Regions from separate parts of the Streptomyces sp. NPDC020362 genome, predicted to be linked through region 3. Evidence: riboswitches for the same ligand, from Rfam matches in the RefSeq annotation. Region 3 holds a riboswitch; each other region holds the start of a gene.
The links. Region 3 has a riboswitch for thiamine pyrophosphate ahead of thiO (glycine oxidase ThiO). Riboswitches for the same ligand answer to the same signal wherever they lie in the genome.
Positions count from the first base shown of each region.

Region 1: another riboswitch for thiamine pyrophosphate. It lies ahead of thiC (phosphomethylpyrimidine synthase ThiC); the one in region 3 lies ahead of thiO (glycine oxidase ThiO).
Region 2: another riboswitch for thiamine pyrophosphate. It lies ahead of AB0H32_RS03450 (thiamine ABC transporter substrate-binding protein); the one in region 3 lies ahead of thiO (glycine oxidase ThiO).

Region 1 covers NZ_JBFAET010000010.1:88,066-92,338, reverse strand. Annotated here, with positions in the region: gene AB0H32_RS07215 (SsgA family sporulation/cell division regulator) at 1-292, shown strand, start outside; gene AB0H32_RS07210 (YibE/F family protein) at 387-1,874, opposite strand; TPP riboswitch at 1,946-2,119, shown strand; gene thiC (phosphomethylpyrimidine synthase ThiC) at 2,112-3,914, shown strand; gene AB0H32_RS07200 (hypothetical protein) at 4,263-4,273, opposite strand, start outside.
Region 2 covers NZ_JBFAET010000004.1:138,346-142,618, reverse strand. Annotated here, with positions in the region: gene AB0H32_RS03455 (iron ABC transporter permease) at 1-1,109, opposite strand, end outside; gene AB0H32_RS03450 (thiamine ABC transporter substrate-binding protein) at 1,199-2,281, opposite strand; TPP riboswitch at 2,363-2,470, opposite strand; gene rlmN (23S rRNA (adenine(2503)-C(2))-methyltransferase RlmN) at 2,495-3,601, opposite strand; gene AB0H32_RS03440 (hypothetical protein) at 3,727-4,041, opposite strand.
Region 3 covers NZ_JBFAET010000158.1:11,107-15,379, reverse strand. Annotated here, with positions in the region: gene AB0H32_RS36055 (thiazole synthase) at 1-436, opposite strand, end outside; gene thiS (sulfur carrier protein ThiS) at 440-652, opposite strand; gene thiO (glycine oxidase ThiO) at 649-1,827, opposite strand; TPP riboswitch at 1,825-1,936, opposite strand; gene AB0H32_RS36040 (FAD-dependent oxidoreductase) at 2,150-3,382, shown strand; gene AB0H32_RS36035 (Rv2175c family DNA-binding protein) at 3,578-3,943, shown strand; gene thiE (thiamine phosphate synthase) at 4,033-4,273, shown strand, end outside.

The sequences.
Region 1 (4,273 bases), on a different contig from region 3:
GACCTGGGCCTTCGGTCGTGAGCTGCTGATCGACGGGGTGGGGCGGCCGTGCGGCGAGGGGGACGTGCACATTGCACCCGCCGACTCCGAGCTGCTGGGCGAGGTGCTGATCCGGCTTCAGGTCGGGGGCGACCAGGCCCTGTTCCGCTCCTCGGCGCCGCCGCTCGTGGCCTTCCTGGACCGTACGGACAAGCTGGTGCCGCTCGGCCAGGAGGGTGCGCTGGCCGACTTCGACGCGCATCTCGACGAGGCCCTGGACAGGATTCTGGCCGAGGAACAGAGCGCAGGCTGAAGAGGCCACGGCAACGGGGCGCCGGGCGCTCCGTATGGCCGCCTGAGACCGTGCAGGAACGCTTCTCCTGTGGGTTCCCGGGGTTGGGTCCGGGTCACCGCTTCCGGCGCCGGCCCCTGCCGCCGCGCGCCGGGGCGAGCTGGGCCCCTGCGGGGGCCGTGCCCGGTCCGGGCCGGTCGGCCGAGACCACCAGGGCGGCGAGCGCGGTGGTGACCGGGACCGAGGCCACCAGGCCGATCGACCCCACCAGCGTGCGCACGATCTCCTCGGCCACCAGTTCGCTGTTGGCCACGGTGCCCACGCTGCTCTGCGCGATCGAGAACAGTAGCAGCAGCGGCAGCGCGGCACCGGCGTAGGCGAGGACCAGGGTGTTGACCACTGACGCGATGTGGTCGCGGCCGATGCGGATGCCCGCCCGGTACAACCCGCGCCAGCCCATCGCCGGGTTGGCCTCGTGAAGCTCCCAGACCGCCGACGTCTGGGTCACTGTCACATCGTCCAGGACGCCCAGCGAACCGATGATGACGCCGGCCAGGAGCAGACCGCTCATGTCGATCGACGGATACAGACCGTGGATCAGACCGGTGTTGTCGTCCGTGTTGCCGGTGAGCGCGGCCCAATCGATGAACTCCGAGCCGAGAATGCCGATCAGCAGCAGGGAGACCAGCGTGCCGAGCACCGCGACCGACGTGCGAGCCGACAGCCCGTGGCACATGTAGAGCGCGATGAGCATGATCGCGCTCGACCCGACGACGGCCACCAGCAGCGGGTTCGAGCCCTGCAGGATTGCGGGCAGGATGAAGAACGTGAGCACCATGAAACTCACGGCCAGGGCGACCAGCGCCATGACACCGCGCATCCGGCCCACCACCACGACGGCGAGCGCGAAGATCCCCGCCAGCAGTGCCATCGGGAACTTCCGGTCCACATCCGTGACGGAGTACTGCAGGTCCTTCGGCGCCGAGGGCTCGTAGGCGACCACGACCTTCTCGCCCTGGTGCAGCTGCCGCGACTGGTCCGGCTGCACGATCTCGGTGAAGGTACGGCCCTTGTCCTTGCCGGTGTCGACCCGGACCATCGCCTTCTTGCAGGTGCCCTTCGCCTCCTGCTGCGCCGAGTTGCCCTCGGCGGTGGAGGGGTCGCCGGCCGAGGAGCCCCCCGAGGCGTTCACCGACTTGCAGCTCACCTCGACCACCTGGGCGACCGTGGCCCGCTGCGTCTGGCGGTCGAAGCCGACGCCGGTGCGCTCGTGCGGCGGCGCTCCCCCGGGCCAGAGCACCGCCAGGCCGACGACGACCGCCGCGGTGAACGGGATCAGGATCGCCGCGATGACCTTGCGCAGATGCTTGGAGACAGGCGTGGCGGGTCCATGGCTGTGGCTGTGCCCGTGCGAGTGGCCATGGCCGTGGCCGCCGCTCGGCCCCGGGGCGTGCGGGTGTCCGTGCCCGTGCGCCGCCCTGGTGTCCTGGCCGTGTCCGTCACCGGTCGCGTGGCCGTCATGGCCGTGTCCGCCGCCCTCTCCTGAGCCGCCCCGGCGCGGCGGCTCAGGAGGCGGGTACGGGTACTGCTCCGTCGTGGTCACCGCCAGATCATCGCAAGAACGACAGGGGCCCCCTGTTCACCGCGCCCGAATTGACGCTAGCGTGGAGGCACCTTTGCACACGCGGGAGCTCGGAGCACCGGGCTGAGAGGGCGCTGACCTCCGTATTCGCGATGTTTCACGTGGAACGAACTTTCACGGGAAACATCGGCAGACGGAAACCGCTGCGTCGACCGCCGAACCTGTTACCGGGTAATGCCGGCGTAGGGAGTAGGTCTCATGACCAACAAGGACGCACGCACGCCTGCCTCCGCCCAGGACGAGAAGTCCCAGGAGGCCGGGAAGTCCATCGGCTGGCACAAGGCGTACGTCGAGGGCACCCGCCCCGACCTGCGCGTGCCGGTCCGCCAGGTGCACCTCACCAACGGGAAGTCGGTCACGCTGTATGACACTTCGGGCCCGTACACCGATCCACTCGTCGACACCGACGTCCGCAGGGGCCTGCAGCCCCTGCGGGAGAACTGGATCATCGCCCGCGGCGACACCGAGGAGTACGCCGGCCGTCCCGTCCGTCCCGAGGACGACGGGATCAAGCACACCTCGCCGCGAGGCGGGCTGCGCAACCTGGACGCGGTCTTCCCGGGACGTCCGCGCCAGCCGCGTCGCGGCCGTGACGGCGAGGCGGTCACGCAGCTCGCCTACGCCCGCCGGGGCGAGATCACGCCGGAGATGGAGTTCGTGGCCCTGCGGGAGAACGTCTCGCCCGAGGTGGTCCGCGAGGAGATCGCGGCGGGCCGCGCGGTCCTGCCGGCCAACGTCAATCACCCGGAGATCGAGCCGATGATCATCGGCAAGCGGTTCCTGGTGAAGGTCAACGCCAACATCGGCAACTCCGCCGTGACGTCCTCCATCGAGGAGGAGGTGGAGAAGATGACCTGGGCGACCCGCTGGGGCGCCGACACGGTGATGGACCTCTCCACCGGCCGCAACATCCACACCACCCGCGAGTGGGTGCTGCGCAACTCCCCCGTCCCCATCGGCACGGTGCCGCTCTACCAGGCGCTGGAGAAGGTCGACGGCAAGGCCGAGGAACTGACCTGGGAGATCTACAAGGACACGGTCCTCGAACAGGCAGAGCAGGGCGTGGACTACATGACCGTCCACGCGGGCGTGCGCCTGCCGTACGTCCCGCTCACCGCCAACCGCAAGACCGGCATCGTCTCGCGCGGCGGCTCGATCATGGCGGCCTGGTGCCTGGCGCACCACAAGGAGTCGTTCCTGTACGAGAACTTCGAGGAACTCTGCGAGATCCTCGCCGCCTACGACGTCACGTACTCGCTGGGCGACGGCCTCAGGCCGGGCTCGATCGCGGACGCCAACGACGCGGCGCAGTTCGCGGAGTTGCGCACCCTCGGGGAACTCAACCAGATCGCCAAGCGTTTCAACGTACAGACGATGATCGAGGGCCCCGGTCACGTCCCGATGCACAAGATCAAGGAGAACATCGACCTTCAGCAGGAGATCTGCGATGAAGCTCCGTTCTATACGCTCGGCCCGCTGACCACGGACGTCGCGCCGGCGTACGACCACATCACCTCCGGCATCGGTGCCGCGATGATCGCCTGGTGGGGCACGGCGATGCTCTGCTACGTCACTCCCAAGGAGCACTTGGGCCTGCCCAACCGTGACGACGTCAAGACCGGCGTCATCACCTACAAGATCGCGGCCCACGCAGCCGACCTCGCCAAGGGGCACCCGGGTGCGCAGGAGTGGGACGACGCGCTGTCCGACGCCCGCTTCGAGTTCCGGTGGGAGGACCAGTTCAACCTCGCGCTGGACCCCGACACGGCACGGGAGTTCCACGACGAGACGCTGCCGGCCGAGCCCGCCAAGACGGCCCACTTCTGCTCCATGTGCGGGCCGAAGTTCTGCAGCATGAAGATCAGCCAAAGCATCACGGAGCGGTTCGGGGGCGCGGCGTCCGAGGGGGCGTCGCAGGACGAGATCGCGGAGGGGATGCTCCAGAAGTCGAAGGAGTTCGCCGAGGCGGGAAACCGGGTGTATCTGCCGATCGCCGACTGATACGCGGCTCGCAAGGCGCTGACCCGGGACGGCGCGACAGCTGTCCCGGGTGGCGTTCTTGTCAGACCGTCGCCGCTCCACAGAGGTCCACAGCTGCGTGTCAGAGCCGGTCTCGCAGGACATCCGGTGCGAACACGGGGGCAGCCGGGCGGAGATCGAGGAGGGCATGGTGCAGAAGCCGAAGGGGCCGCGGCCGTGGGCAGTCGGGCCTCTCTGCCGGTGCCGGCTGAGGCGCGTGCGGTGAAGGCACCGCGGGGTACGGCCGACCGGAGCCAGACGCCGGCCGGCCGTGCGGCCGGTGCCGTTCGGTCTGCGCCCCTCGGCGGGGCGCGGGCCGCGGGCCGCGGACTATTCCGGCT
Region 2 (4,273 bases), on a different contig from region 3:
ATCAGCAGCGCGTCGAAGCCGCGCACCAGCCGGCCCGCGTCCCGGCGGGCCAGTGCGGCGGCGGCGAGACCTCCGATCAGCACGGCGATGGCGGTGGCGGCGAAGGCGTACTCCAGGGAGGTCCACACGGCGTGCAGCGGTGCCACGAGGAACGTGCCGCCGTCCGCGTTCGTCAGCGCCCGGTAGTAGCCGAGACCGGGCGCGTCGAGGGAGCGCCGTACGAGCACGGCGAGCGGCAGGACCAGGAGCAGGGCGATGGTGACGAGGACCGAGGCGAGCAGCACCCACTGCCCGGCCCCGCGCGGCCGGCGGGCCGTGACCGAGGCGTCCACCAGGCGCAGGGCGGTCTCCCGCCGCCGTACCGTCCAGGCGTGCACGGCGAGGATCGCGCCCACCGCGACGAACTGGACGAGGGTGAGCACGGCGGCCGTGGACAGGTCGAACACCTCGGAGGTCTGCCGGTAGATCTCCACTTCGAGGGTGGAGAAGGTGGGCCCGCCGAGGATCTGCACCACACCGAAGGAGGTGAAGGTGAACAGGAACACCATCAGTGCGGCGGCGGCCACGGCGGGCGCGAGGGCCGGCAGGGTGATCTTCCGCCAGGCCCGCAGGGACGATGCACCGAGCATCCGGGCGGCCTGTTCCTGCCGGGGGTCGAGCTGGGCCCACAGTCCGCCGACCGTGCGCACGACGACGGCGTAGTTGAAGAAGACGTGCGCCAGCAGGATCGCCCACACCGTGGTGTCCAGCCGCACGCCCCACAGCTCGTCCAGCAGTCCGCCACGCCCGACCAGCGCCAGGAAGGCGGTGCCGACGACGACGGTCGGCAGTACGAACGGGACCGTGACGACGGCCCGCAGCACCTGCTTGCCGGGGAAGTCGAGGCGGGCGAAGACATAGGCGGCGGGCAGGGCGAGCAACAGCGTGAAGGCGGTGGAGGCGAGCGCCTGCCAGGTGGTGAACCACAGCACGTGCCGGATGTCCGGCTGGGTGACGACGTCCGTCATCCGCCCGAACTGCCAGACACCGTCCACCTTGAGCCCGCGCGCGACGATCGCGGCGACGGGCCAGGCGAAGAACACGGCGAAGAACGCGACGGGCAGGGCCATGAGCCCGAGCCGCGCCGCGCTCCCGCGCCGCCTCCTGGCCGCCGCCTCGTCCGCTGCGCCGGCCGCCGCCTCGTCCGCTGGCTCGGCCCCTACTTCAGTACGAGCGACGTCCACGACTTGACCCACTGGTCACGGTTGGCGGCGATCTTGGCGGGGGCGAGGGTCTCGGGGTTCTTGGCGGCCGGCCCGTACTTGGTGAAGTCGGCGGGCACCGCGGCGCCCTTCACCACCGGGTACACGAACATGTTCAGCGGCATGTCCTGCTGGAACTCCTTGGAGAGCAGGAAGTCGATGAACGCCTTGCCGCCCTTGGTGTTCTTCGCGTTGCTCAGCAGCCCGGCGAACTCGATCTGCCGGAAGCAAGTGCCGGTCGCGACGCCGGTCGGGGCGGTGCTGGGCCGCTTCTTGGCGTAGATCACCTCGGCGGGCGGGGAGGAGGCGTACGACACCACGAGCGGCCGGTCGCCACCAGCCTTCTTGCCCTCGGACGAACCGGAGAACTCCTGGTAGTAGGCCTGCTCCCAGCCGTCGACGACCTTGACGCCGTTGGCCTCGAGCTTCTTCCAGTAGCCCTGCCAGCCTCCCCCGCTCTCGGTCCCGTACTGCGCGGCGCTGCCGAGCAGGAAGCCGAGACCGGGCGAGGAGGTGGCCGCGTTCTCGGTGACGAGGAGGTTCTTGTACTCGGGCTTGGCGAGGTCGGCGAAGGTCTGCGGCGGGGTCAGCTTGTGCTCGCTGAAGTAGGCCTTGTCGTAGTTGACGCAGATGTCGCCGTAGTCGACGGGCGTGACCCGGTGCTTGTCCCGGTCGAGCTGGTAGGCGGCACCGGCGGTCGCGAGGCCCTTCGCCGTGTACGGCTGGAAGAGACCGTTGTCCAGGGCCCGGGACAGCAGGGTGTTGTCGACGCCGAAGAAGACGTCGCCCTGCGGGTTGTCCTTGGTCAGGATCGCCTTGTTGACGGCCTGGCCGGCGTCGCCGCCCATCAGGACCCGCACCTTGTACCCGGACTGCTTCTCGAAGTCCTTGAGCACGCTCTTGGAGACCTTCCACGAGTCGTGGCTGACGAGCGTCACGGTCTTGGAGTCCGTGGCGCTCTTGGTGTCCGTCGATCCGCACGCGGACAAGGTGAGAAGGCCGAGGCCGACCGCCGCGGCCACGAGGGTCTTGGTGTGCACGTGAATGTCCTCCTGGGGGTTGGCCAGGAAGAACGCGGCCCCGCCCGGTCCTTCGGGAAGGATCCGGGCAGGGCGCAACAGCATGAGTGGAGACCGAACTTCCTACCCAGAATGACCTGGGCGAGGTTCAGAGGGTCTGCGGCCCGATTGCCGCACTCTCAGCGCTGTGGCGCTCCCCTGTCGGAATATGAAGATGTGGTTGACGTGGCCAGATTACCGCTCGGTGGCCGCCAGCTGACCGCACGCCCCGTCGATCTCCTGGCCCCGGGTGTCCCGGACGGTGACCGGCACGCCATGGGCGGCGATCGCCTCCACGAACGCCTTCTCGTCCTCGGGGCGCGAGGCGGTCCACTTCGACCCCGGCGTCGGGTTCAGCGGAATGAGGTTGACGTGCACGGGCTTGCCCCTGAGCAGCCGCCCGAGCCGGTCACCGCGCCAGGCCTGGTCGTTGATGTCCCGGATCAGGGCGTACTCGATGGACAGGCGGCGCCCGGACTTCTCGACGTACTCGAACCCGGCGTCCAGCACCTCGCGCACCTTCCACCGCGTGTTCACGGGGACGAGGGTGTCGCGCAGCTCGTCGTCGGGGGCGTGCAGGGAGATCGCCAGCCGGCACTTGAAGCCCTCGTCGGCGAACCGGTGGATGGCAGGCACCAGTCCGACGGTCGACACGGTGATGCCGCGCTGGGACAGCCCGAGGCCGTCCGGTGCGGGATCGGTGAGCGCGCGGATGGCCCCCACCACGCGCTTGTAGTTGGCGAGCGGCTCGCCCATCCCCATGAAGACGATGTTGGACAGCCGCGCCGGCCCACCGGGGACGTCGCCGTCACGCAGCGCCCGCATCCCGTCCACGATCTGATGGACGATCTCCGCGGTCGACAGATTACGGTCGAGCCCCGCCTGCCCCGTCGCGCAGAACGGGCAGTTCATCCCGCACCCGGCCTGTGAGCTGATGCACATGGTCACCCGGTCCGGGTAGCGCATCAGCACGGACTCGACGAGCGTGCCGTCGAACAGCCGCCACAGCGTCTTGCGCGTCGTGCCCTGGTCGGTCGACAGATGCCGGACGACGGACATCAGCTCCGGGAACAGCGCCTCGCGCAGCCTGTCCCGCGAGCCGGCCGGGATGTCGGTCCACTGCTCGGGGTCGTGCGCGTACCGCGCGAAGTAGTGCTGCGAGAGCTGCTTGGCACGGAACGGCTTCTCGCCGATCTCGGCCACCGCTTCCTTGCGCTCGGCAGGCGTGAGGTCGGCAAGGTGCCGCGGCGGCTTCTTGGCTCCGCGCGGGGCGACGAAAGTGAGTTCTCCGGGCTTAGGCATGGCTGTATCAGTGTCGCAGATCCAATTGGGTGACCTGCGGGAGTCGCTCGCTACGACTGTCGTTAGTAGGCGTCACCGGTCGCTGCTGAGCGGCTTCGGACGGCCCAGAGACGGCCCAGGGGCGATCACTCGTCGGCTGCCAGCCACTCGTCGAGCCGGACTCTGACCTGGCGGTTGTGCGCGTGCCAGAAGACCTCACCGCTGACGAAGGTCCCGAGGGCCGGGAGGTCCATCCCCTGCGGCATGGACGTGATCTCCGCCAGCGCTATGGCGTTCGGCACGCCATCTATATGTATGAAGATCCCGAAGGGCTGGCGACCGATGACCTCGCCGGTGATCCGGCTTCCTACGGGCAGCGTCGCGACGGTTGCCGGCCAGCTTTCCAGCACCGCGTCCGCGGCCGGCGCTTTACGGCCCGTGGGCCACGCATACTCATCCATCGCTAGATTCTGACGCCTCGGTCACCGGGGACTCAGAGGATGCGGGCACACCTCCAGCGGACTGGCCCCGCAGCTCTCCGTCACCCCCGCGACGAGCTGCCGCGGGCCGTCGCCGTCCGTGGGTGTTGCCATCAGCCGTGCCGACATTGGCGTCGGCGCCTCCTGGTGGCGGACCACCTCTTGAGGAGTTCTCTCTGCTGACCGACGAGCCGGACGTTCTGGGCCGAGCCTC
Region 3 (4,273 bases):
CGTCCTCCAGTTTCCGGGCGAGCACGGGATCGTCGTTGGTGTACGGCAGCACCGTGAAACCGTCGTCGACCAGCGTCTCCGCCGCATCCAGCAGCTCCACCGGATCCGGCAGCAGCGTCCGCTCGTCGGCGATGACCTCCAGCTTGATCAGGTCCGTGCCCAGCGCCTCCCGGGCCAGCCGGGCGGTCAGCACGGCCTCCCCGGCGGTGAAACAGCCCGCCGTGTTCGGCAGCACCCGGATGCCCAGCTTCTCCAGCACCGACAGCACCGAGCCGTGCACCTCGGGATTGACCCGCCGCATCGCCACGGTGGTCAGCTCGGTGCCGGAGGCGACCAGCGCCCGCTCCAGGACGTCCAGGCTCGGCGCACCGCCCGTACCCATGATCAGCCGGGAGCCGAAGGGCAGGCCGCCGAGGACGAAGGGATCGTCGGCCATGGTTCAGCCTCCTTGCACTGCGGTGAGGATTTCCACGCGGTCTCCCTCGGAGAGGGAGGTGAGCGGCCACTGCGCGCGCGGGACGACGGTTTCGTTGACGGCGGCCGCGACGCCGGAGGGCGCCACGGTGAGGGTCCTGACGAGGACGTCCAGCGCGATGCCCGGGGCGACCTGCCGGTGCTCCCCGTTGACGGAGATCGTGACGGAGACGGTCATGCGGGCTGCTCCATGGGGGCGGTCCGGTCGGCGGGTGCGGCGCAGAAGCGCCCGGGAGTGAACGGACGGGCCTGCTCGGGCAGCTCCCCGCCGGTCAGCAGCTGAGCCATCACGTCCCCGGTGACCGGCGTGAGCAGCACACCGTTGCGGTAGTGCCCGGTGGCCAGCAGCAGCCCGTCCAGGCCGGACGGGCCGAGCAGCGGCGCGTTGTCGGGGGAGCCCGGGCGCAGTCCCGCCCGGGTCTCGGTCAGGGGCAGCTCGGTGATGCCCGGCACCAGCTCATGGGCGTCGCGCAGCAGCTCGTACACGCCCCCCGCGGTCACCGTGGTGTCCCAGCCCAGCTCCTCGCTGGTCGCGCCGACGACCAGCTCGCCGTTCTCCCGGGGCACCAGGTAGACATGGCTGCCGCGCACCACGGCCCGCACGGTACGGCTCAGGAACGGCGCGTACCGCGGGGGCACGGTCAGCCGCAGCACCTGACCCTTCACCGGCCGCACCGGCGGCAGCACGGCCTCGGGGACGCCCGTCAGGCGCCCGCTCAGGCTCCCGCCCGCGAGCACGACCTGCGCCGCGCCGAGCCCGGTGCCGTCCGCCGTGGTGACGCCGACGGCGCGGTCCCCTGCGATGTCGAGCCGCTCGGCCCACGACCGGTGGAACGCCACCCCGGCCCGCTCGCACGCGGCCACCAGGGCCGATGCCAGCCGCCGCGGATCGATCTGGTGGTCGCCGTCGACCCGGAGCCCGCCGCGTACCCCGGGCGCGAGCATCGGCTCCAGGCGCCGGCACTCCCGCCCGGACAGCCATTCCGACTCCAGCCCCGAGCGCTGCTGCAGATCGTGCAGCTCACGCAGATGGGCGCGGTCGTCGGCGTCCAGGGCCACGGCGAGCGTGCCGCAGCGGCGGTACCCGAGGTCGTGGCCGGTCAGCTCGGTCAGCTCGGCCGCGAAGTCCGGATAGCGGCGGGCCGATTCCAGATTGAGGGCGAGCAGCGTCTCCTCGCCGTAGTGCAGTTCGGTGACCGCGGCCAGCATCCCCGCCGCGACCCGCGCGGCCCCGCCGCCGGGCTCGGGGTCCACCACGGCCGTGGCGAGCCCGCGCTGCGCGGCACGCCAGGCCGTGACCAGGCCGATGATTCCGCCCCCGATGACGAGGACGTCGGACGTACGTGACGACATGGGCGTCCAGCCCCTCCCTTCGCCGGCATGACCCGGATCAGGTTCGTACGGTCGGAGGCCGCCAGCCTCCCTCTCAGCCCGGTGCGTCCGGGCTCCCGCGAGTGCTTGTACGGGGGCCACCCTAGCCCGCAGCGCTCGTCACCCGTAAGGGAGCCCCGGCCCGTGGCCCGCTCGCCGGGGGGACCGGTCCCGGCCCCCGGGGCGGACGGAGCCGCAGGTCGCAGCCCGGCGGCGGTGCGGCCGGCACCGCCAAGAGTGGTGTGCAACAGGTCACTGAGCACGCCCGCTGACTGACTATTTGTCAGTTGTCTATGGTGATCGGGTGAGCGAGCAGACACCACACCAGGGCACGGCACAGGGGCGGCGCGTGGTCGTCGTGGGCGCGGGCATGGCCGGGGTGCAGACCGCGGTGGCCCTGCGGGAACAGGGCCACACGGGCACCGTGACCCTGATCGGCGCCGAGCCCCACCAGCCCTACGACCGGCCGCCGCTGTCCAAGGCCGTGCTGCTCGGCACGTCCGAGGGCTCGGCCTTCGACGTCGACTTCGACTCGCTCGGCATCGAACTGCGCCTCGGCTGCGAGGTGCTGGGCGTGCGTCCCGGCGACCACGAGCTGGACACCGGGGCAGGGCCCGTGCGCTACGACGTCCTGGTCCTCGCCACCGGCGCCGAACCGATTCGGCTGCCGGGCACCGAGGGCGTGCCCGGTGTGCACCTGCTGCGCACCCTGGACGACGCCGAACGGCTTAGGCCTGTGCTCGCCCGGCAGCACGACATCGTGGTCGTCGGCGCCGGCTGGATCGGCGCCGAGTTCGCCACGGCGGCCCGGGAGGCGGGCTGTGCGGTGACGGTCGTCGAGGCCGCCGGCCGCCCGCTGGCCGGCGCGCTGCCCGCCGAGGTCGCCGCCTCCATGACCGCCTGGTACGCCGACAGCGGCGCCGAGCTGCGCACCCACGCGCGCGTGGAGCGCATCGAGCCCGGCACCGTGGTGCTCGCCGACGGCACCCGGCTGCCCGCGGGCGCCGTCGTGGTCGGCATCGGCGCGCGCCCGGCCACCGCCTGGCTGGCCGGCTCCGGCATCGAGCTGGGCGCCCACGGCGAGGTCGCGGCCGACGCCCACCTGCGCACCTCGGCCGAGGACGTGTACGCCGTCGGCGACTGCGCCTCCTTCCCCTCCGCCCGGTACGGCGCCCGGCTGCTGGTCCACCACTGGGACAACGCCCTGCAGGGGCCGCGCACGGTCGCCGCGAACATCCTGGGCGGGACCCCGACGGTCTACGACCCGGTGCCGTACTTCTGGTCCGAGCAGTTCGGCCGGTTCGTCCAGTACGCAGGGCACCATCCCGCGGCCGACCGCCTGGTGTGGCGCGGCGACCCGGCCGGCCCGGCCTGGACCGTCTGCTGGCTGCGCGAGGACCGGCTGGTGGCCCTGCTGGCCGTCGGCAGGCCGCGCGACCTGGCCCAGGGGCGGCGCCTGATCGAGGCGGGCCGCCGCATGGACGCGGACACCCTGGCCGACCCGGCCCGCCCCTTGAAGGACGCCACGGCCGACTGACGAGCGCCCCAGGGGGCAGCGCCCTGAAGGGGCGCGGGGAATTGCGTGACCAGCCACAACGGTGCCGCAGCCGCTCGGCGGCCCCGTTCCGGCCCCGATTCCGGCTCTTCCTCGCCGCGCCCGGCACCACCCGCGCAGCGCCACGTGGACCGGCCTGACTTCCGACTGTCAGTGGCGGATGGCAGGCTAGGTTCCGTGACCGAGATTGACGCAAAGATCGATGCTCTCGTCCCCGCCTGGCTCACCCTCCCCGACATCGCCGAACAGCTCGGCGTCGAGGTGACGCGTGTGCGGCAGCTGGTCAAGGAGGGCCAGCTCGTCGCCGTACGCCGAGGCGAGAACAGGGCGCTGCACGTCCCCGCCGCCTTCATCGACGGGGACAAGGTCGTCAAGGGCCTGTCCGGGACCCTGACGCTCCTGAGGGACGACGGCTTCACGGTTGAAGAGATGATCGAGTGGCTCTTCACCCCCGACCCGACCCTGCCCGGCACCCCCGCGCAGGCACTGAGCGAGAATCGCGGCACGGAGGTGAAGCGCCGCGCCCAGGCGCTCGCCGTCTGAGCCGACCCGCACCACGGGTGGCGTACCGGCCACGGTCCGTACGCCACCCCTCGCACGCCCATGGACACCGACCACGGGGGGATCCACCCATGTCCGACACCGCCCGCAGCAGGTTCGCCGGCGCCCGCCTGTACCTCTGCACGGACGCCCGCACCCGGCAGGGCGATCTCCCCGAGTTCCTGGACGCGGTCCTGGCCGGCGGTGTCGACATCGTCCAGCTGCGCGACAAGGGCATGGAGGCCGCCGAGGAGCTGGAGCACCTGAAGGTCTTCGCCGACGCCTGCGCCCGGCACGGCAAGCTGCTCGCGGTCAACGACCGGGCCGACGTCG